One region of the Actinomadura geliboluensis genome, then DNA from elsewhere that is predicted to be linked to it. Evidence: riboswitches for the same ligand, from Rfam matches in the RefSeq annotation. Region 1 holds a riboswitch; each other region holds the start of a gene.
What was found. A riboswitch is a leader RNA that binds a small molecule or an ion and turns the genes downstream of it on or off. The one in region 1 is predicted to bind cyclic di-AMP.

Region 1 (5,707 bases):
CTGTCACGGCTGCCTGTCGAGGGACACCTGGGACGCCGACCCGCGGCGCGCGGTGCCCGTCGAGACCGTTTTAGGATGGCTCGCGTCCCTGCCCGGACCGGTCGACGGCGTCACCATCTCCGGTGGTGAGCCGTTCCAGCAGCCGGCCGCGCTGGGGGCCCTGCTGCGCGGTATCCACGCGTGGCGGGACACCCTCGACCGTGAGACGATTGCATTGGACATATTGGTATACAGCGGATATGTCTACTCTCGGCTCTGCCGAGGCGGTGAGACGCGCGAGATCCTCGACATGTGCGACGCGGTGATCACCGGACCGTACGTCGATCGGCTCAATCCGGGGGGGCGACACTCCGGCGACGGCTCCCTACTCTGGAGGGGGTCGGCGAACCAGCGCGTCGTCCCGCTGTCTCCGCTCGGACGGCGGCGGTACGGGGCACTGGCCGACGTCGGGAACACTGGAGAAGGAACAGGGCCCCGAGTGCAGGTGTCCGTGGACGAAGGGCCGGAGGGAAGGCGGGTGTACTACATCGGGATCCCGCGAAGGGGTGACATGGAGCACCTGACGTCGAGGCTCGACCGCGCCGGGGTGCGCTCGGGGGATGTGTCATGGCGACCTTGAACTGTCCTGTCTGCGGTGAGCCGCACCAGCAGGGCGACCTGCTCTGCATGAACTGCGGGGCCAATCTGGCGCGCGGCGGAGGCGGCGCCCACCGGCAGGGGCCGGGCGGGTACGACGACCAGCAGCCGCAGGGCGGCCAGTACGGCGGCGGCCCGCAGCACGGCCAGCCGCAGTACGGCGCGCCGCAGCCGCACGATCCGTACGGGCAGCAGTCCCCGCAGCACCAGCCGGGCCCGCCGCCCGGGCAGCAGCCCGACCAGTGGGGCCCGCCGCAGCCGCCGCAGCCGGACCAGTGGGGTCCGCCGCCCGGGCAGCAGCAGTCGCCCGGCCAGTACGGGCAGCCGCAGCACGGCGCTCCGCAGCAGGGAGGCCCCCACCAGGGCGGCCCGCCGCACGGGGGCCAGGCTCCCGGGCAGCAGCCCGCGGACCCGTGGGGCATGCCCCAGCAGCCGCAGCAGCCGCAGGACCAGTGGGGCGCGCCGCAGCCGCCGTCCGACCAGTACCAGCAGCAGCGCGAGCCGCAGTACCAGCCCCCGCAGGACCAGTACGGCGCTCCTCAGGGCCAGTACGGCGCCCCCCAGCAAGACCAGTACGGCGCCCCTCAGCCGGACCAGTACGGCGCGCCCCAGCAGGACCAATACGGTGCCCCGCAAGACCAGTACGGGGCTCCGCAGGACCAGTACGGCGGCGCACCGCAGCAGGACCAGTACGGCGCCCCGCAGCCGGCCGACCACCAGTTCGGCCCGCCGCCGCAGCCGCACGGGCAGCCGCCCCTCGGCGGCCCTCAGCACGGCGGCCCCCCGCACGGTGGTCCCCAGCACGGTGGTCCCCAGCACGGTGGTCCCCAGCACGGCGGTCCCCAGCACGGGGGCCAGCCGCCGCTGCCGCCGCACGGCCGCGAGGCGACGCTGCTGCCGCACGACCAGGGCCAGCGTCCCCCCGCCCCCGACAGCACGGCGTTCATGTGCCCGTACTGCGAGGCGGTGCTGAGCAACCCGGGCGCCGCGCAATGCGACTCGTGCCTGCGGCCCCTGCCGAAGCAGGGCACGCCCGTCCTGCGGGTGCAGTTCCCCACGGGCGAGCTGAAGGTGTCCGTCGGCCAGCACCTCGTGCTCGGCCGGGACGCCGGGCAGTCGCCGGTGGCGGCCACGTTCACGCAGTACGACAACGTGTCGCGGCGCCACTCGACGGTCTGGCTCGACCCGTCAGGCACCGCCTGGGTGCGGGACGAGGGCTCCACCAACGGGACGTTCGTCAACGGCGAGCGGCTGCCCCGCGGCGTGGAGGCGCCCCTGCGCGACGGCGACCAGCTCCGCCTGGCCGCCGACGTCACCGGGACCGTCCAGCTGAAGTGAGCTGAGCACGAAGAAGGGCGGCCCCGCGGTTCTCGGAACCGCGGGGCCGCCCTCTTTCGCACTACGGGGCGGGCCGGTCTCAGCCGGCGCGCTTGGTGCGGGCGCGCATGCGCTCGCGCTCCTTGGCGTCCAGCACGACCTTGCGGATGCGGACGTTCGCCGGCGTCACCTCGACGCACTCGTCCTCGCGGCAGAACTCCAGCGCCTCCTCCAGCGACAGGAGGCGGGGCGGGGTGAGCCGCTCCAGCTCGTCGCCGGTGGACGACCGCATGTTCGTGAGCTTCTTCTCCTTGGTGATGTTGACGTCCATGTCGTCGGCGCGGGAGTTCTCGCCGACGATCATGCCCTCGTACACCTCGGTGGTCGGCCCGACGAAGAACGTGCCGCGCTCCTGCAGGTTCGTGATCGCGTACGCGGTGGCGGCGCCGGCGCGGTCGGCGACCAGCGACCCCGACGGGCGGGTGCGCAGCTCACCGAACCACGGCTCGTAGCCCTCGAACACGTGGTGCGCCATGCCGGTGCCGCGCGTCTCCGTCATGAACTCGGTGCGGAACCCGATCAGGCCGCGGGCCGGGACGAGGAACTCCATCCGCACCCAGCCGGTGCCGTGGTTGGTCATCTGCTCCATGCGGCCCTTGCGGACCGCCATCAGCTGCGTGACCGCGCCGAGGTGCTCCTCGGGGATGTCGACGGTGAGCCGCTCGACCGGCTCGTGCCGCTTGCCGTCGATCTCGCGGGTGACGACCTGCGGCTTGCCGACGGTCAGCTCGTAGCCCTCGCGGCGCATGTTCTCCACGAGGATCGCGAGGGCCAGCTCGCCGCGGCCCTGCACCTCCCACGCGTCCGGCCGCTCGGTCGGCAGCACCTTGAGCGACACGTTGCCGACCAGCTCGCGGTCGAGGCGGTCCTTGACCATGCGCGCGGTGACCTTGGTGCCCTTCTCGCGGCCCGCCATCGGCCCGGTGTTGGTGCCGATCGTCATCGAGATCGCCGGCTCGTCCACCGTGATCAGCGGCAGCGGGCGCGGGTCGTCCGGGTCGGCGATGGTGTCGCCGATCATGATGTCCGGGATGCCGGCGATCGCGATGATGTCGCCCGGCCCGGCCTCCTCGGCGGGCTTGCGGGTGAGCGCGTCCGTCATCAGCAGCTCGGTGATCTTGACCCGCTCGATGCTGCCGTCGTGGCGGCACCAGGCGACCGGCTGGCCCTTCTTGATCGTCCCGGCGTGCATCCGGCACAGCGCGATCCGGCCGAGGTAGCTGGAGGCGTCCAGGTTCGTCACATGCGCCTGGAGCGGTGCGTCCGGGTCGTAGGACGGCGCCGGGATCGTCTCGGTGATGACCTTGAACAGCGGCTCCAGGTCGTCGCTGCCGGGCATGCTGCCGTCGGCGGGCTTGTCGAGCGAGGCGCGCCCCGCCCGGCCCGACGCGTACACGATCGGGAAGTCGATCTGGTCCTCGTCGGCGTCGAGGTCCATGAACAGCTCGTAGGTCTCGTCCACGACCTCGTCGATGCGGGCGTCGGGACGGTCGGTCTTGTTCACCACCAGGATCACCGGGAGCCGCGCGGCGAGGGCCTTGCGCAGCACGAACCGGGTCTGCGGGAGCGGGCCCTCGCTGGCGTCCACCAGCAGGACGACGCCGTCCACCATGGACAGCCCGCGCTCGACCTCGCCGCCGAAGTCGGCGTGGCCCGGGGTGTCGATGATGTTGATCGTCAGCCCGTTGTGCTTGACCGCGGTGTTCTTCGCGAGAATGGTGATGCCCTTCTCGCGCTCCAGGTCGTTGGAGTCCATGACCCGGTCGTCGACGTCCTGGTTCTCGCGGAAGGCCCCGGACTGCCAGAGCATGGCGTCGACCAGCGTCGTCTTTCCGTGGTCGACGTGGGCGACGATCGCGACGTTCCGGAGGTCGTCGCGCGTGGAGATGGGCATGCGGGTTACCTTGCGTGAGGTTTCAGGAGAGTCGCCGCAGAAACACGGCAGCACTCCATTCTACGCTCCGCGGCCCCTCCCGCATTCCCGAGCGGGCCGCACCGGGCCGCGCGCCCGCCCGATTGGCCAACTTTGCCGATCCTTTGTAATCTTCCCGAGATCCGGTCGTCCGGAGTCCCACCCCCCGGGGCTGCGACCGGAACGCCGAATCTCCCGCCCGGCGGGAGAACCGGGGACCCACACCCCCGGGGTGAATCGGCGCGCGACACGCGCGCCGTAGGGCGACTCCTGGCCCGAACCCGTCAGCTAACCCGGTAGGCGTGCGTGGAGAGGAGAGCACCGGCTTGGCACCGGACCCCCACCGGCGGCGGCGCGTCACGCCCACCGCCACCGCGGCAGCCCTGCTCCTGGTCGGCCTCGGCGCCACCGCGCCCGTCGCCGCGCACGCCGCACCGCTCGGGCTCGCCGCCGCGGCGACGCCGAGCCCGACTCCGACGACGGAGAAGGGCCTGCGCAAGAGCCTCGACGCGCTGAACGAAGAGGCCGAGATCCTCACCGAGAAGTACAACAAGACCCGCGTCGACCTGAAGGCCGCACAGAAGGCCGAGCAGGCCGCCACCACGACCGCGCAGACCCTCCGGACCCAGGCCGCGCCCGCCCGCGAACGCCTCGGCCGGATGGCCGCCGCCAACTACATCGCCGGCTCCCCCGACGCGCTGTTCGGCGCCACCGGCTCCCCCGACGGGCTGTCCGACAGCGCCTACCTCGTGCAGAACCAGGCGCACGCCGTCCGGGCCCTGCAGAAGCAGATCGACCGGGCCGAAGCCGCCGAACGCGACGCGAAGGCCAAGACCGCCCAGGTCAAGAAGGCCTGGGAGGACGCCAAGAAGGCGCGCGCCGAGGCGAAGGCCAAGGTCACCGAGGTGATGAAGCGCCTCGACAAGCTGTCCACCACGCACGCCAGCGACCCCCGCACCGGCCTCACCGCCACCATCAAGGGCTCCGACCTGCCCGCCAAGATGGCCCGCAAGGCCTACGGCAAGCTCGGCTCCCCCTACGTGTGGGCCGCCGCCGGACCGAGCAGCTTCGACTGCTCCGGCCTCGTCGTCTGGGCCTACGCCCAGGTCGGCAAGCCCGGCCTGCCGCACTACACCGGCGACCTCTACCAGCTCGGCACCAAGGTCCCCCGGTCCCAGCTGCGCTCCGGCGACCTGGTCTACTTCGGCGGCAACCTCCACCACATGGGCATCTACCTCAGCGGCGGCAAGTACCTGCACGCCCCGCGCACCGGCGATGTGGTGAAGATCTCCAAGCTGTCGGACCGCTCCGACTACGCGGGCGCCAACCGCATCTCCTGACCCCCCTCCGGGCCGCGAAACGCGGCCCCCTCGGTCGTCGGGGGCTTCCTGCGGCGCGGTAGGAAGCCCCCGGCGGGTTTATTGTTTTGCCCTCGGCGTCAGGCGCTGGGGCGCCTTCCTTCCACGGGCAAACCGGCGATCGCTGCATCGCTCCGGCTCGCCTTGCGGCTCGCTGCGCGATCAGGTTCTCGCTTCGCTTGAACCTGGCTTCGCACGCGATCGCAACGTGACCCTTGTCGCAAGCTGGGCTTACGGACGTGTACCTCAGGGTTCGCGCGTGGTGCGGCTGGGGCTGAGGTCGTCGAGACAGGCTTCCCCCGGCGCGCGCTTTCGCTCGCCTTGCGGCTCGCGGCACCGGTGGCTTCTCGCTTTCGCTTTGAACCCGGCTTCGCGGGCGATCATTGTGGTTCGCGGCGCGAGCGGCATTTACTGGCAAAGGCCC
Region 2 (5,707 bases), on a different contig from region 1:
GCTCGATGTCGTCATAGCCGATGACGGCGATGTCGTCAGGGACGCGGACGCCGAGCCGGGTCAGCTCGTTGATCAGCCCGATGGCCAGCAGGTCGTTGGCGCAGAACACGCCGTCCGGCCGCGGGGACAGGGCCATGACCTCGTGGGCGGCGGCCTGGCCCTCGGTGGGGCTAAGGGCGTCCTGGACGAGCGTGATGGGCTCGCCGAGACCCGCCTCAATGAGCGTGCGGGCGGCGCCGTCGCGGCGGTCGACGCAGGGCAGCGGTTCCGGGACGCCGGTCACGAACACGATCCGCTCGCGGCCGATGCCGAGCAGCCGCGCGGCGGCGATCTCCCCACCCGCGAAATGGTCGACCCGGGCCGAGCACGCGTCGGCCGAGTCGCGGTCGATCACCACGACGCTCATGCCGGCGGCGCGCAGCCGGGAGATGTCGCCGGGGTTCCCTCCGACGGGGATGATCAGGACCCCGGCGGCCTGCTGCTCCTCCAGGAGCTCCAGCGAACGGCGCTCCTTGGCGGACGAGTGGTCGCTGGAGAGCCAGAGGGCGTCGTGGCCCGCCTCGTTGAGGGCCGCCTCGGCGCCGCGCGCGACATCGGACGCGTACGGGTTGGCGAGGTCCTCGACGACGATGCCGAAGGCGCGCCGCGGCTGGTCGCCGAACTCGCCCGCGGTGCGCTCGGGGCGCCGCCGGAGCCGGCGCGCGGACTCGTTCCGCACGAATCCGAGCTCCTCGATCGCCGCGCGGACGCGGTCACGGGTAGCTTCGGCCACGAGGTCTGGCCGGTTTAGGACATTCGAAACGGTCCCAACTGAGACTCCAGCCCGCCTCGCGACCTCACGAATACTGGTCTGTGGCAACTCGCTCCTCGTCCCGACCCAGGAGTGTTTCCCCAGGTAGTGGAGTTATGCGCGGTACAGAGCGAATCGAGCGACTACGGAACGTCGCCGATCGGACGCATACCGCATTTGGGCAGCGCTTGACGGGCCGGATCCGGCCGCCTAGCGTTCCGAGCCGAAGCGTAGCTTGAAACGATTCACGATCTTGCTCAGCGGCAAGACGCGGCGAGTCCGACGAGGAGGGCCGGATGCGGATGGCTGGCGATCTCATCCCGTCTCCCTCGGACGACCAACGAGTGAATCGTCACCCGGAGTTCCCCCGTACGACCCCGCAATCGGCCAGGCGGCCACCTCCGGCCAAGCTCGTGAGACAGCAAAGGAACCCGATGATCTAAGTCCGGAGGGCTCCGGACCCGGCAACCCAACGCGCGTACAGATCGAGGCCCAACCCGTGCCTGTGCAGCGGACGGCTGCATCCCCGCGGTCATCACCACGGACGAGGGAGGACGGAGTGGAAACAGCCACACTCGCACGTCGTGGCACCGACGATTTCGGGCTGAGCGAGGAGGAGATCCGGCTGCTCGCCCAGATCGCGAGCGGTGTCACCGCCGATGTGGCGGCACGCAAGCTGGAGCTGAGCGCACGGACCTTGCGGCGCCGGTTGCGGACGATCTGCGACCGGCTGGAGGTCAACACTCCTATCGAGGCCGTGGTGTGGGCGGCCCGGAGGCAGCTCATCTAGCCGGCTTCACCCCCCGACGCTCGCCAGGGGACGGGCGAGCGTCACCGAGAGATCCAGGCGGCGAACCGAACTCCGTCCGACCCCGCAGCGGCGGCGCCGGCGCCCTGGCAGGTAGGTCCCTGCAGGTGGCGTCGCCGCGGACGGCGTTCAACCCCCCATGGATCCCATAGTCATGCGCACCTCCGCAGTCATGCGCACATTCGCGGAGTAGGCGCACACCCACTCAGCCTTGCGCACACCCGTGCTCGCGAGCGCACGCGCTTCGGTGGCGGGAGCCAGGCGTCCCGGACCGAGCGTGGGCCGGGTCAGGCGACGCGGACGCCGCCCGCGAAGGGCCGCCCGTCCATGGAGGCGATCTTCACGACGTCGCCGGTGTGCGGCGCGTGGATCATCTTGCCGCCCCCGATGTACATCCCCATGTGGTGCAGGTCGGCGTAGAAGAACACGAGGTCGCCCGGCTGGAGCTGGCTGCGGGACACGTGGGTGCCGGCGTTCCACTGGCTGCCGGTGTAGTGCGGCAGGTTGATGCCGACCTGCTTGTAGGCCCACATCGTCAGGCCGGAGCAGTCGAAGGTGCTCGGCCCGGAGGCGCCCCAGACGTACGGGCGGCCGAGCTTGCCCATCGCGTACCGCAGCGCCTGCGCGGCCTTGCCGGTGCCGATGACGGGGAGCTTCGCGAGCTGGGACGGGTCCCGCTTGACGATCGTGCCGCGGACCTTCTCGTAGGCGTCGGTGACCTTCTTGCGCTGCGCGTCGAGCTGGGTCCGCAGCTGCTTGACCTGCGCGGCGCGCGATTCGGCGGACTTGCGGGCGCGCTGGGCGGCCTGCATCGCCTGCATGAGGCCGAGCACCTTGGTGCTGTCGCGCTTGGCGAAGTAGTTGAGGGTGGCGGCCTGGTCGAGGACGGCCTGCGGGTCCTGGGAGGCGACGAACGAGACCGTCGGATCGGAGCCGCCCTGCATGTAGCTGGTCGCGGCGAGGGTGCCGACCTTCTGCCGGATCGCCTGGAGCGACTTCTCCTGCCGCTCGGCGTTCTCGGTGGCGACCTCGGCGGCGCGCTTGGACTGCGCGAGCTTCACCTTCAGGCCGTTGTACTGCTCGGTGAGCTGCTCCAGCTGGTCGGCGAGCTTGAAGGCCTGGGAGCGGAGTTCTTTGGTGGACGGCTCGGGATCGGCGTGCGCGACGGCGACGGTGTGCGGAGCGGCCGTCAGCGCGACGAGCGCGCCGGCCACGGTGACCGCGCGGCCGCGGAAGCGTCGAAGGGAAGCAGACCGCGAGTGCTGCACGAGTTCTCCTCTCCTCGACCGCCTACCGGGTTAGCTGACGGGTTGGGGCCGGAGCAGCCCGTCCGCGAGCGTGCGCGGGCCAGGCCGCGGCGCTGCGGATTCACCCCTGCCGGCCGCTGCTTCGGGGCAATCCCCGGAAACGCTCCGAAAGTGGGTCCCCGGCTCCCCGGGGCGCTGGTTCGCGGCCCGTGGACTCGGCGGTTCGGCCTCCGTTCTGCGGGTGGCCGATGTCAGCGATGGACACTAACGGAATGCGGATTGGATGCCAACCAGATCCTGAGAAGTCGCAGGTCGGACGGGCGGGGCGCGCTTCCACCGGCGGCCTCCGGGGGCGCTGAGCGATGTGTTCTGGGTCACTTTCCAGAGGCCCGAGCGGCCTATCTAGTCGCTTTTATCTAGTCACCCTTCTGCTGTGCTCACCACGCGTATGCGCACGCCGACGTTCGGCAAGGTCCGGTGTTCGATAATCTCGCCTGTTTGTGGAGGTCGTGATCCGGCGTGCCCGTACCGCCGATGTTCAGGAGATCCGCAGGCTGGTCGATCTGTACGCCGGGTCGGGGCGACGCCTGCTGAAGAAGTCGACGGTCAAGCTGTACGAGGACGTCCAGGAGTTCTGGATCGCCGAGGACGTCCAGCGAGGGACGCCTGGGCGCGTCGTGGCCTGCGGGGCCCTGCACGTCATGTGGGAGGACCTCGCGGAGGTCCGCTCCGTCGCGGTGGACAAGGGGTACGGCGGACGCGGCATCGGCCACCGCATCGTCGCCCGGCTGCTGGAGACGGCGCGTGAACTCGGCGTGCGGAGGGTGTTCTGCCTTACCTTCGAGGTGGACTTCTTCGCGCGCCACGGCTTCGAGCAGATCCTCGGTACACCGGTGTCGCCTGAGGTGTATGAGGAGCTTCTCCGCTCTTACGACGAAGGCGTGGCAGAGTTCTTGGACCTCGACCGGGTCAAGCCGAATACGTTGGGCAACACCCGGATGTTGCTTCGCCTGGAGGACTGCCCCAAATGAGCGATTCCCCCCACCGCGGACGGCGTTACCAACCGCCGCAGGGCCAGGGTGCCTACGGTCCCCCGCCCCCGTACCAAGGTCCCCAGTGGCAGCAGCAGCCACAGCACCAGCAGCAGCCACAGCAGCAGTGGCAGCAGCCCCAGCAACCTCAGCAGGACTGGGGGCGCTCCTACGAGCCGTCCTACGACCAGTACGGCGACTCCCAAGGCTCCTATGGCGACCCCCACGGCTCCTACGGCGGCTCCCACGGCAGCGAGATGGAACTGGCGCCCATTCACCGCAGGGCCGGCGCCAGGGTCATCGACAACGCCCTCGTCGCCGTCTTCGGGTTCGCGCTCATCCTGCCCGTGACGGTCGCCGCGTTCGGCCTGGGCGGTGAAGGCGGCAACGACGAGGAAGAGGGCGGCATCTGGAACTGGCCCATCATCTTCACCCTGTTCTTCGTCATGTCCGTGCTGCCGTTCCTCTACGAGGCCGTCCAGCTGTCCATGTGGGGGCGGACGCTGGGCAAGCGGATCCTGGGCCTGGGCATCGTGCAGGCCCGTCCTGCGGGCGAGCCGATGAGCACGACGCAGGCGATCTGGCGCGCTGGGATCGTCCACGTCGGCTACCAGGTCGGTGTCTTCTTCTTCCTGGTCCTCGCGGTGATGGTGTGGGAGTACGCCGCGTACGGGATGGCGCTTGTCTGGGTGGGCGGTCTGATGGCCTACCTGTGGGCGATCTGGGACCAGCCTCTGCACCAGGCGCTGCACGACCGTTTCGCCGGCACGCTGGTCATCGACGAGCGAGGCACGTACGAGGAGTACGGCGACGACCAGTACACCGAGTACGCGGAGTAAGTCCGCGATGGCGGTTTTCCTCGCCGACCCGGGGCAGCGCCTGCTCGCGCGTGTGGTCGACACGCTCATCGTCGGTGTGCCCGTCATCGTCGTCGTCCGCGAACTGGTGTCCGGGCACATGGTGGACGTCGTCGCCCCGCCCGCCGTGGCGGGGTGCATGCTGCTGTATGAGGCGGTCCAGCTCGCCCTCTGGGGCCGGACGCTCGGCAAGCGCTTCGCGGGCATAGAGGTCGTCACCGCCCTGCCGGAGGGAACATCCGCCCTATCGGGCGCCAGGGCGGGCCAAGAGGCCGCAGGGGGCGTTGGCGACGCCCAGGGTGCGGCGGAGTCGGGTGCTACGGCCAACGGCGGAGTGAGCTTCCTCCCGGCGTCCGTGCCGGGGTTCGTACCCGCCGCGAAGCCCGCCGTGCCCGCGGAGGCAGGGACGCCCGAGGACGTCTCAGCCCCTCCCTCGCCCGAGCCCGCTCCCGTGGGCGCGCCGGAGGCCACTAGCGCGGAGACGGCCGCCGAGGGGCTCCCTGAGCGGGTGGAGGCCGGCGCCCGGCCCGGCGTTCTGCAGTGCGTTCTCCGGGCGGCGGTTTATTCGCTGCCGATCGCGATCCGCCCGATTCCCGTGGCCGGTGTGCTGGCGAGCGTCTTCTGGGTCGTGAACGCCGGTGTCATCTTCGAGGGGACTCGCCGCCAGGCCGTCCATGACAGGCTCGCGGGGACGCTAGTGGTAAAGCGCGGGACGCCCGATTCCCCGGCCTTCTGAGGGCCACTCGCGCGCGTACGGGCACGCTCCCGGCGCCTTGATCCCTGGTTACGCGTCCGGATGCATCGCAGCACGAGGGTATTCGCTGCCTTCTACATGCTTTTGCGGAGAGATGGCCGGGTCTGTTTCGGACGCACGGGCTTGGCCGGGTCAATCCCAGCTCGTTCCGGTTACGGCCCTGAATCGAGCGGGGATCTGTCTCGTCCCGGATGCCGCCTCCGGATTGAATGCCCCTTCG
Region 3 (5,707 bases), on a different contig from region 1:
CGAGCGCGGCGACCAGCGAGGCCGGCAGCACGTCCACCCAGTAGTCGCCGTCCGGGCGGATCAGCGACAGCCAGCCCATCCCGGCGGCCAGCACCAGCAGCCCGGTGACGATGGCGCCCTTGGCGCCGAGGCGCCCCATGATCCGCGGCGCCAGGACGATCATCCCGAGCATGATCAGCGCGGTCATGGGCACGAGCGCCGCGCCCGACGGGAAGGCGCTGTAGCCGAGCACCTGCTGCAGGTACAGGTTCAGGAAGAACCACATCGGGATCCACGCGCCGCCGAGCAGCAGCTGCGCGAGGTTGGCGGCGGCCAGGTTCGGCGCGCGGAAGATCGACAGCGGCATCAGCGGGGCACGGCGGTACGCCTGCAGCGCGAGGAACACTCCGAGCAGCACCAGCCCGGCGGCCAGCACGGCCCAGGTCTCGAACGCGTTCCAGCCGACCTCGGGCGCGCGGACGACGCCGAAGACGAGGCCGCCCAGCCCCGCGGTGACGGTCAGCGCGCCGAGCACGTCCACCCTGCCGCGGGCGCCGCCCCCGCCGCCGGGCATCAGCGCGGGCGCGGCGGCCAGCGCGATCAGGGCGATGGGGATGTTGATGTAGAAGACCCAGGGCCAGGACAGGTACTCGGTGACGACGCCGCCGAGGAACACGCCCGCGGTGCCGCCGGCCGGTGCCGCCGCCCCGTACAGGGACAGCGCCTTGGTCAGCTCGCGCGGCTCGGAGCCGAACAGCATCATCAGCAGCGTCAGCGCGGCGGGCGCGATGAGCGCGGCGCCGACGCCCTGGACGGCGCGTCCGGCCAGCTCCACGCCGACGTTCCCGGCGGCGCCCGCCATGGCGGACCCGGCGAGCAGGACGACCCACCCGGTGGAGAACAGCCGGCGGGCGCCGAACAGGTCCGACAGCCGGCCGCCGAGCAGCAGCAGGCCGCCGAACGCGACGACGTAGGCGTTGAACACCCAGGACAGGTTCTCCTGCGAGAACCCGAGATCCGCCTGGATGCGGGGCAGCGCCACCCCGATGATCGACGTGTCCATGATCACCATGAACTGAGCGGTCGCGATCAGCGCCAGCGCCCACCAGCGGCGCGCGGCGGGCGGTGCGGAACGTCCGGACATGACTCCTCCTTCTACCCCTAGGGGGTATATCTCCAGCGGTCGCTTACCCTAGGGGGGTATAGTTCCCCGCGCAACCCCCGGCGCCCCGCGCTGATTCCCGAAACCTGAAGGAGCCCCCGAAATGACCGCCCAAGACCGCGAAGGCCCCGCCCCCCACACCCCGCACACCGCCCACCCGCCCGGTGGGGCGTCCCACACGCCTGGGCAAGCCGGTCATGCCCACCACGCGAGCGGCAACGGCGGGCAGACGTCCCACACCGGAGAGCACGGCGGACAAGCGCAGGCGAGCAAGCAGGCCGCGGGTGCACACCACGCGGCGGGACATGGCGGGCCCAGCGAGCACGGCGGTCATGCGGGCGGTCATGCGGACGGGCATGGGGGCGCCGGGTCGGTGTCGTGGGGGATGGCGGCTCAGGCGACGCTGCACTGCCTGACCGGCTGCGCCATCGGCGAGGTGCTCGGCATGGTGATCGGGACGGCGCTGGGGTGGTCGAACGTGGCCACGATCGTCCTGGCGGTCTTCCTCGCGTTCGTCTTCGGGTACGCCCTGACCATGCGCGGCGTCCTCAAGGCGGGGCTGACGCTGCGCGCCGCGTTCGGCGTGGCGCTGGCCGCCGACACCGTCTCGATCGCGGTCATGGAAGTGCTGGACAACGCGGCCATGGTGGCGATCCCGGGAGCGATGGACGCCGGCCTGGCGGACCCCCTGTTCTGGGGTGCGCTCGCCATAGCGTTCCTGCTCGCCTTCATCGTCACCACGCCGGTGAACCGGTGGATGATCGGCCGAGGCAAGGGCCACGCCGTCGTGCACCAGTACCACCACTGACCCGGCGCACCGGTGCTCCGGCACAATGTGGGCAGGACGGAGGTGAGCGCGTGGCCGGACTGGGCGGGTCGCTCGAACGCTCCATCATGGACGTCCTCTGGGCGGCACCCGAACCACTGCGGGTGCGAGAACTCCTCGCGAAGCTCAACGAAGACTCCGACAAGGCGCTCGCCTACAACACCGTCCAGACCGTGGCCGAACGCCTCGCACAGAAGGGGCTCCTACAACGCACCCAGGACGGGACGGCCTTCCGCTATGGCCCGACCAGGGCGCGTGAGGAGTACGCCGTCGAACTGATGCTGGACGCGCTGACCGACGCCCCCGACCACGGCGCGATCCTCGCCCGCTTCGCCGAGAGCGTCCCCGCCGAGGACGCCCGCCACCTGCTGGACGCCCTGCGCCGCCGGACGTCCGACGGCGACGAGGCGTGACGCCGTGATCGTCCTGGTCGGCGCGCTCGTCGCCTCGGCGGTCCTGCTGGGGTGCCTGGCCGGGCCGGTCCTCGATCGGATCCGGGCCGGCGCCCTCGGCCCACGGACGGCGGTCGCCTGCTGGACGGCCGCGCTCGCGGGCACCGTCATCGCCAGCGCCGGAGTCGTCGCGGTCGCGCTGATCTCGCCCCCGGGGCCCGGACACGGACTGCTGACGCTGCTGCGCGACTGCCTGCCCCACCACGAGACCCAGGCGATGATCGCGGCGGCCGTGGCGAGCCTGGTCCTACTGGCGGCGTGCGGGACGAGGCTGGCCCGCGGGGTGCCGCGCCTGGTCCGGGCCCTGCGGCACCGCCGCCGCCACTGGGAGATGCTGCGCCTCGTCGCCCGCCAGCACACCCGGCACGCGGACGTCCTCGTACTCGACCACCCGGTGCCCGTGGCCTACTCCCTGTCCGCGCGCCGCCGCGCGATCGTGGTCAGCACGGGAGCCCAGGACGCACTGAGCGCCGCCGAACTCGGAGCCGTCCTCGCACACGAGCGAGCCCACCTCCGGCAACGCCACCATGCACTGCTGCTCGTCCTGGACTTGGCGCACGCCCTCCTCCCCTGGCTACCAACCGTCCGCCGAGCCAAAGCACGGCTACCGCTACTACTCGAAATGGCAGCGGACGACACAGCAGCGCACACCCACGGCCCCCGAACCCTCGTCAAAGCCCTACACACACTCGCCTCACCACCAGGCACCCCCAACCCGCCCGGTTCACTAGCAGCAACAGGCTCACAACCCTCATCCGAAGTGACCGGCGCCCCTTACACAGCCGAACTCCACGACATTGGCGGAGTGGTCGCCGCGCCCGGCCGGCTCGACGTGACCGGCCCGCTCGCCGCGCCCGGCCGGCTCGACGTGACCGGCTCGCTCGACGTGACCGGCTCGCTCGACGCGACTGGCTCGCTCGCCGCGACCGGGTCGCGTGAAGCGGGCGGCATGCCATGCGGGCCTGGAACCCGTGACGTTTGCGGTGTGGTTGTCGAGACCGGCTCGTTCGGCGCGTGTGGAGAGTTGGGGGCGGTCGGGGCGGGGATGGACGCGTTGGCGGCGCGGGTGCGGCGGCTGGAGGCCGGTGAGCAGGTGAAGCCGCGTGGGGCGTTCCGGGTGGTGGCGCCGGTGTTCGTGGCGGCGGCGGTCGCGGTGCCTCTCGCGGGCGCGGCTCTCGCGATCGGTCGGCTGGCCCTGCTCTGCTGATGCGTCTGGGACGTTTGCCGTAATCCGCGGCTTGAGTGGCGAATGAGGCGGCTATCTCCTACGCTGCGTAGGAGCCACCGTGACGAGCCCCCGCCGGGGGCGGCGATGGCGACGCCGAATCCCGTGGCCCATCGGCCCGGGAACCGGGGACCCGATCTCCACCGGGGTGAATCCGCTCCCTTCGCGGGGCGGTAGGGCGACTCTGGCCCGAACCCGTCAGCTGACCCGGTAGGCGGCACAGAGGAGGACGACCGCATGCAGCGACGCGCTGCCGTCATCGGCACGCCGAAACGCCGCACCCGCACCCCCCGAACCGTCACGGCATGGGCGATATCGGCCGCCGTGGCCGCGGCGCTCCTCGCACCGGCGCCCGCCTCCGCCGAGCCCGAGCCGTCCCGCCGGGAGCTGACCGCGCAGCAGAAGAAGCTCGCGGACGACGCCGAGAAGCTCAGCGAGCAGTACAACGGCCTGCGCGAGCGGCTGAAGCAGGCCCAGCGCGCCGCCAAGGTGGCCGAGGGCAACGCCGCCCGCCAGAAGAAGGCGCTGGACGACGCCCGCGCCAGGATCGTCAAGCTCGCAGCGGACAGCTACAAGAACGGCCCAGCGGACCCTGCCGTCGCCTTCGCCTCCGCCAAGGACCCGCAGAGCGTCCTTGACCGGTCGGCCACGCTCAACTACTTCGCCCGCCAGGACGGCGACCGCGTCGCCCACCTGCTCCAGACCATGCAGGCCGCCGAGCGCTCCCGCAAATCGGCCGAAGCGCGCGCGAAGCAGGTGCGCGAACTCACCGACGAGGCCAAGAAGAAGCGCAAGGAGCTCCAGGCCAGGCTCAAGAAGGTCGAAGCCAAGCTGGGCGTCGGCACGCCCATCCGAGGCAACGGCGGGCCCATCCCCAACGTGGACCCCGGCGGCGCCTCGGCCAAGGCCATGACCGCCGTTCGAGCCGCCCTGAGCCAGCTCGGCGTGCCCTACTCCTGGGGCGGCGGCACCGCGTCCGGCCCGTCCTACGGCACCGCGCAGGGCGCCAACATCAAGGGCTTCGACTGCTCCGGCCTGACCCTGTACGCCTACGCCCAGGTCGGGATCAACCTCCCGCACTACACCGGCGCCCAGTACAACGCGGGCACGCACGTGTCCATGTCACAGCTCAGGCCCGGCGACCTGGTGTTCTTCCACGCCGACCTGCACCACATGGGGCTTTACATCGGCAACGGCAAGATGGTCCACGCTCCGCAGACCGGCGACGTGGTCAAGATCAGCCCGCTCGCCGGACGGCCCTTCGCCGGCGGCGTCCGCGTCGCCTGACACGCTTCCCCCGACCGGCGTTCCCGTCACCCGTTCCCGGGTGACGGGGACGCTTCCATTCAGGGACGGCTCCTTTGCCGCGCCGGTCTAATGCCTTGCCGGATGTGTTGGCTACACTGGGGCCCGGCGAAGGGGAGTAGTCCTGTAATACCGCTGGTCGACACGCTGGACATCCTTGGACGTCCCGGCCATCGGGCCCCGCGAAGGGGTGGACGAGACCTTCGGCCACGGCATGACGTGGCCCGTACGACCGTGCGGGCCGTCCGATCGTGCCGGGCCGAGTGGTCCTCCCGTCGCCCGCCAGGGTGCCGGCCGAAGTCCGCGGCCCGGCCCCGTAAGAAGGCACCGCCCATGACCCTGGACCCGCTCGCGATTCTCACCGCGTTCGGCTTGATCTTCCTCGCCGAGCTGCCCGACAAGACGATGTTCGCCTCACTGGCCATGGGCACGCGCATGCGTCCGCTCTACGTGTGGTTCGGCACGTCCACGGCGTTCATCGTGCACGTCGCGATCGCCGTGGGGGCCGGCAGCCTGCTCAGCCTGCTGCCGGGCATGGCCGTCAAGCTCGTGTCGGCCGCCCTGTTCGCCTTCGGCGCCATCGTGCTGATGCGCGGCGGAGGGGACGACGACGAGGACGACAAGGCCGGCCAGAGGGTCACCCGGTTCTGGCCGTCCTACGTGGCCGCCTTCACGGCCGTGTTCATCAGCGAGTGGGGCGACCTGACCCAGATCACCACCGCCAACCTGGCCGCCACCAACGGATGGCTGCCGACGGC
Region 4 (5,707 bases), on a different contig from region 1:
AGGTCCAGCGTCGGGTGGACGGCCGGCGTCACATGCAGCGGGTTCGGGATGTGGTCGACGTTGGTCATGCCGTCCCTGGCCCAGGCGTCGGCGTCCTCGGCCGTCAGCACCAGCATCCGGTCCGCGCCGGCGTAGTGCTCCCTGATCCTCCGGTACCGGGTCGACTTGCGGGTGGCCTCGTACGACTCGTGGCTCATCGCCACTACCCGCAGCCCGGACGTGTCGGCCAGCCGCACCCACTCCATCGCCCACACCTGCGCCACGATCACCACCGCCCCGGGCCCGGCGGCGGCGAACAGCTCCGACAGGCGCCCGGCGCCGCGCCGCTGAGCCGCCGTCCGCCGCAAATCCCGCGCGCGCGCCGCCGGGTTCAGCTTCTGCAGCGTGCTCTTCGGCCGCCACGCCAGCACCGGCGCCCGCCATTCCCGGTGCAGCACCTCGACGGCGTAGGAGCCGTCGCGGTCGTGGTGGTACGGCTCCGCGCCGCGGGTGATCCCCACGAGGGTGACGCGGTCCCCGCGCCCGGCCAGCAGGCGCGCCATGTGGTGCGCCCAGCGCTGCAGCCCGCCCATGTCGTCGGCGTTGTTGCACACGATGAAGACGTCACGCGGTGCGGCCATGGCTGCTCCCCCTGCGGCTCGTGCGTTCACTCCTGCGGCCCGGCCGTGCGGCCGGGAAGTAGCGGTCCGCCACCATCCGGGCGGCGGTGCCCCGGTCGTGCTCGCCGAAGCGCGCGGCGAACGCGCGGCGCCGGGGGCCGTGGACGGCCTCGGCCGCGTCCAGCCCGGCCAGTGCGGCGACGAGTTCCCGCTCGGTGCGGGTGATCGGCCCGGGCCCTTCCCGGTTCAGGTCGAGGTATCCGGGGGCGAGGTCGCGGCCGTCCGGCAGGTGCAGGACGATCGGCCGGTCCAGCAGCGCGAAGTCGAACATGATCGAGGAGTGGTCGGTGACGAGGGCGTCCGCGAGCAGCAGCAGGAGCGTGGCGTCGGGCACCGCGCCGACGTCCCGCATGACCGCGCGGGCGCCGGGCGGGACGTTGGCCTTGCACAGGTAGTGGGGCCGGACGAGCAGCACGTACTGCTCCCCCAGCTCCCGCGCGAACACCTCGGGGTCGATGGGCGGCTCCAGCAGCCCGCCGGGGCGCCCGTCCGGCCCGGTGGAGAAGGTCGGCGCGTACAGGACGGCGCGGCGCCCATCGTCCAGGCCGAGGGACGTGCGGAGCGCGGCGACCTCGGCGGCCAGCTCCGGATCGCCGTCCACCCCGTTGACCAGGGGGTCGTTGCGGGGATAGCCGGCCGGGAGCAGCTCGGAGCGCACCCCGAGGCCGGCGCACAGCGTCTCGACGTCGTGCCCGGAGCGCACCAGGAAGCAGTCGTAGCGCTCCACCATCCGCCGCAGCCGGGCCCTCTCGCCGGCGGAGGCCCTCTTCAGGCGGGGCTGGTCGAGGCCCATGGGCTTGACGGCCGAGCCGTGCCAGGTCTGGATATAGGTGGTCTCACGGCGTTTGCGCAGGCCCTCGGGGAAGCCCTGGTTGTCCACCCAGAACTGGGCGCGCGCCAGCGCCAGGAAGTACCGCCACGAACCCCGGCGGACGAGCACGGCGTCCTTGGGGAACCCCTTCGGGGAGGACGCGTACGCCCACACCGCCGTGATCGGCCGCCCCGTCCCGCGCAGCTCCCGGTAGAGGTACTTCGGGTTGTCGGAGTAGTGGCGTCCGAGATGGCTCTCGAAGACCACCAGGCCGGTCCGGACGGGCAGCCTGCTGAGCACCCGGTTGAACACGGCGATCTTGGTCCGGCGCGCGGTGAGCCGCCGGGCCGCCGCCCGCCGCACCGCCCGGACGCGGCGCCAGGCGAGCCGCCCCGGCGCCGAGGTGGCGGCGCGCCGCGCGGCGGCCCTCGCCAGCCGCGCCCACGGGCTCGCCGCCTCCAGCGTGAACGCCAGGTCGCCGCGGCCGGTGAGGCGGGAGCGGAGGCTGTCTCCGGCCAGCCGCGTCAGCCGGGGCCGGACGGGCAGCGCGACGCCCTCCAGCGGCGGCGATCCACGGCCCTCGCCGAGGCGGCAGACCATGTCCTCGCCGTCCGCCCGGACGCGCAGCCACGCGTCCCAGACGGGGTCGGCGAATCCGAGCGGCCTGATCTCGGCGGCCGGGTCGAACTCCGCCCGCCAGGCCAGGCGGTCGCCCTCGTGCCGGACGGCGACGCGGACCCGCGCCCGGCGCGCCCTGCGGCGCCGGTCGCGGAACTCCAGCGTCCCGGCCAGCTCGGCGTCCAGCGGGATCCGGCGCAGCGGGTTCGGCACATGCCCGGCGATCAGTGCGCGGCCGCCGCGCGTCTCCAGCCGCGTCACGGTCCCGGCCGGGCACAGCTCCTTCAGGGGCCGGACGTGGAAGCCGAGGCCGGTGACGTCCAGGATCCGGCGGCCGAGCCCCCCGCGGGGCCCGCCCTCGCCCCAGAAGACCCGCCCGTCCCGCTCCACCAGCCGGGCGCGGAGCACGGGCCGGCGCGGGGGCCGGTACTCGGCGGCGGCCAGCGCCCCGGCGTGGTCGCCCTCGCGGATCAGGTACGCGGCGATCGCGGGCAGCGGGTTGGCCAGCTCGAACACGCGCGGGTCCAGCTCGGCCAGGTAGCCGGCCGCGAGCTCCAGGAACCGGTCCCGGTGGGCGGGGTCGCGGCCGCGCAGTTCCCGCAGGTAGAGCAGCAGGTCGTGGTTGACGAACTTCACGTCCTTGGCGCGCCGCAGATCGTGCGCGCCGCGCAGCGCGAACAGCATGTCGATGCGCCGGTGGATCTCCAGCCGGTCGGCGAAGTTGGCCGGCTCGGACCGCCGGTTGGAGATCGACGGTGCCCCCGTCCGCCGCCGGACGAGCCAGCGGTAGACGCGGTGCGGGATCAGCGCGGTCCGCTCCGCCGCCAGGTAGGCCTCGGCGGTGAACAGCAGGTCCTCGTAGTGCAGCCGCTCCACGAACCGCAGCCCCTGCTCCTCCAGGAACCCGCGCCGGTACGCCTTGTTGGTGGAGAGGGTGTCGTAAAGGAGACCGGGGTTCTCGCGCAGCGACCCGTAGACGGCGCTGCGCTCGTACAGCCAGGGGTACCAGGGGCGGACGCGCCCCTTCGCCCCCTCCGGCATGTCCAGGAAGACCCGCTCGCACAGCCCGGAGACCAGGTCGGCGCCGGTGTCCTCGGCGGTGGCGAGCAGGTTGAGGCAGGCGTGCCGGTCCAGCAGGTCGTCGCTGTCGAGGAACATCACGTACCGGCCGGACGAGGCCTCGACGCCCGCGTTGCGGGGCCGGCCGCAGCCGCCGGAGTTCACCGGCAGGTGCACCGCCCGGACCCGGCCGGGCCGCGCGGCGGCGATCCGATCGGCGACCTCCCCGGTGCCGTCGGTGCTGGCGTCGTCGACGATCACGGTCTCGACGCCGCCCAGGGACTGCTCCAGCGTCGAGGCGACCGCATGGGGAAGCCGCCGGGCGTCGTTGTAGGCGATCACCACCACGCTGACATCCGGGCGCACCCGCTCGGCCTCCCCTCACCGGTCCCGCCGCGCACCGGACCGGCCGCCGGGGCCGGAGACCGGTCGGACGCGTTGCCAGGGATTCCTTTCCAGGAACGCCCCAGTGAGGTCCAAGGAGCATCAAAGGCTGTCAATGCTTCCCATTACTCGCCTTCAACGGCGACTTAGGACACACCTCCAGGAACGCCCGAAGGCGCCCGGCCGGAGCCGGGCGCCTTCGATGCGTGCGCTAGGGGGAGGAGCGTCAGGACGCGTACTCCGGGTAGCCGTAGCCGACGACCTCGGACTTGTCGCGGACCTTCTTCTCCACCTTGTCGTTGCTGTTGCCCTCGACCGTGCTGATCTTGCCGTTGCCGTTGTCCTTCACGACGAGGCCGACGTGGTCGATGTCGCCGATGCTGCCCTTCGAGCCGTCCTTCCAGTCGAAGAACACCACGGCGCCGGGCTTGGGCTTGTCGCCCCAGCGGTCGGCCTTCTTGAACCAGGTGGCGTGCTGGACGGTGTAGGCGTCCCAGCCCATGTTCTTCACGCCGGTGTGGGCCCCGACCCAGGACACGAACATGTCGCACCACTGGGCGCCGTTGTAGGCCTTGACCGAGAAGCCGCCGTCGCGCTGGGCGGTGGCCTTGGCGTGCGGGGTCGAGACGTACCACTTGTGGAACTTGGTCTGGCCGCCCTTGCCCTCGCTGATGCCGACCTGCTTCTTGGCGAGCGCGATGGCCTCGGAGGCCTTGACCGGACGCGGCGCGACGCCCCAGCCGGCCTCGCGGGCCTCGGCCTGGGTCATGCCCGCGGACTGCTTCGACGTGGACTGCTTCGACGCGGTGCCCTGCTCGGCCACCACGGCCGCCTTCGCCTGGGCCGGGGTCTCGGCCGCGGCGCTGCCGCCGGCGAGGGGGTTGAGGACGGCGAGTCCGACGGCTCCGGTGAGCACGGCGCCCACGGCGACGCCGACGGCCTTGTCCTCGGGGGAGAAGCGGTTGAGCGAAAGTCGATCGAAACGACCGGTCATGCAGGGAATCTCCTATCTTCCATGACGCCTACCGGGTTAGCTGACGGATTCGGGCATGGAAGCAGCCCTACGGCGCGGCTCTGGGTCGCGCCGATTCACCCCTGGAACGTTGGGTCCCCGGCTCCGTCCGGTCGCTTCGACCGGCACGGACTCGGCCTCGCACCGCACATGCGGCGCAGACTTATCGGATGTATCTCAGTGACTGATCTCTGAGGGGTGCGCGCATCGTCTGGCGCGCATCGCGTGCGGATACCGCTCCGCGATCCTCGGCCGCCCTGGGAACGGACGACCGGCGCGGCAACGCATGGGGTGCGTTGCGGGATTCCGGATAGAAGGTACCAACCTTCTGAGGAAAAGCAAACCAGGCACAAATCTCTGTCTTGCCTGCTCAAAGCCCTTCCAAGGATCCTTCAACACCGTCAGGCCCCGGCATCTTCCCGATCTTTACCGAACTGGCCCTCAGCCCTTTGCCCATGGGCCTTACAAGCCAATGCCCAAAGGGTAAAGAAACCCGGGGGGTTCCGGGCCGCATGCCCCGCCGCACCCTTCGCGGGGCCTGCGGGGGCCGTTCTCATGCGGCCTAGCTCACAGGGCCTGCCCGCCACCGGATCCGGGTGCGCTTCGTCACTCGACGCGCAGCGCGAAAAGCGTGGTGTCGTCCGCCGCCCGGTCGTGCTCCATCCGCGCCAGGACCTCGTCCAGCACCTGGTCGGGGCGGGTCGAGGCATCCCGCAAGATGCCGGTGAGGCGCTCGATGCGCTCGTCCAGGTCCGCGTCCCTGCGCTCCACCAGGCCGTCCGTGTAGAGGAACAGCATGTCCCCGGGGTCGAGCTCGGTGGTGATCGTCGTGTACTGCCAGCCGGGCATCGCACCGAGCATCGGGTCGCGGACCACCTCCAGCGGCGCCGCCCAGCCGTCCCGGACCAGGATCGGCGGCGGATGGCCCGCGCACGTCCACTCCAACACCCGGCGGGCCGGGTCGAAATGCCCGACGATCGCGGTGCCCGTCGCCGGCGGGTCCATGTTCCCGACCAGCTCGTTCAGCCAGCCGACCAGCCGCCCCGCGGGCTCGCCCGTGCACGCGAGGCCCAGCAGCCCGTTCCTCGTGCGCGCCATCGCGGCCGCCGCGGGCAGCCCGTGCCCGGCCGCGTCGCCGATCGCGAACACGGCCCGCCCGTCCGG

Region 2: another riboswitch for cyclic di-AMP. It lies ahead of ACGFI1_RS22530 (C40 family peptidase); the one in region 1 lies ahead of ACGFI1_RS07945 (C40 family peptidase).
Region 3: another riboswitch for cyclic di-AMP. It lies ahead of ACGFI1_RS30370 (C40 family peptidase); the one in region 1 lies ahead of ACGFI1_RS07945 (C40 family peptidase).
Region 4: another riboswitch for cyclic di-AMP. It lies ahead of ACGFI1_RS42520 (C40 family peptidase); the one in region 1 lies ahead of ACGFI1_RS07945 (C40 family peptidase).

What each region holds. Positions count from the first base shown of each region.
Region 1 covers NZ_JBICUA010000002.1:523,099-528,805, reverse strand. The annotation lists gene ACGFI1_RS07965 (4Fe-4S single cluster domain-containing protein) at 1-619, shown strand, start outside; gene ACGFI1_RS07960 (hypothetical protein) at 523-1,539, opposite strand; gene ACGFI1_RS07955 (FHA domain-containing protein) at 1,582-1,974, shown strand; gene typA (translational GTPase TypA) at 2,054-3,907, opposite strand; cyclic di-AMP (ydaO/yuaA leader) riboswitch at 4,100-4,244, shown strand; gene ACGFI1_RS07945 (C40 family peptidase) at 4,252-5,265, shown strand.
Region 2 covers NZ_JBICUA010000006.1:519,297-525,003, reverse strand. The annotation lists gene ACGFI1_RS22540 (LacI family DNA-binding transcriptional regulator) at 1-859, opposite strand, end outside; gene ACGFI1_RS22535 (LuxR C-terminal-related transcriptional regulator) at 1,350-1,580, shown strand; gene ACGFI1_RS22530 (C40 family peptidase) at 1,886-2,866, opposite strand; cyclic di-AMP (ydaO/yuaA leader) riboswitch at 2,870-3,076, opposite strand; gene ACGFI1_RS22525 (amino-acid N-acetyltransferase) at 3,346-3,876, shown strand; gene ACGFI1_RS22520 (RDD family protein) at 3,873-4,715, shown strand; gene ACGFI1_RS22515 (RDD family protein) at 4,723-5,469, shown strand.
Region 3 covers NZ_JBICUA010000010.1:282,752-288,458, reverse strand. The annotation lists gene ACGFI1_RS30390 (MFS transporter) at 1-1,123, opposite strand, end outside; gene ACGFI1_RS30385 (DUF4396 domain-containing protein) at 1,245-1,949, shown strand; gene ACGFI1_RS30380 (BlaI/MecI/CopY family transcriptional regulator) at 2,000-2,380, shown strand; gene ACGFI1_RS30375 (M56 family metallopeptidase) at 2,385-3,626, shown strand; cyclic di-AMP (ydaO/yuaA leader) riboswitch at 3,729-3,876, shown strand; gene ACGFI1_RS30370 (C40 family peptidase) at 3,882-4,931, shown strand; gene ACGFI1_RS30365 (TMEM165/GDT1 family protein) at 5,283-5,707, shown strand, end outside.
Region 4 covers NZ_JBICUA010000021.1:20,098-25,804, reverse strand. The annotation lists gene ACGFI1_RS42530 (glycosyltransferase) at 1-620, opposite strand, end outside; gene ACGFI1_RS42525 (bifunctional glycosyltransferase/CDP-glycerol:glycerophosphate glycerophosphotransferase) at 604-3,513, opposite strand; gene ACGFI1_RS42520 (C40 family peptidase) at 3,758-4,525, opposite strand; cyclic di-AMP (ydaO/yuaA leader) riboswitch at 4,536-4,692, opposite strand; gene ACGFI1_RS42515 (PP2C family protein-serine/threonine phosphatase) at 5,150-5,707, opposite strand, start outside.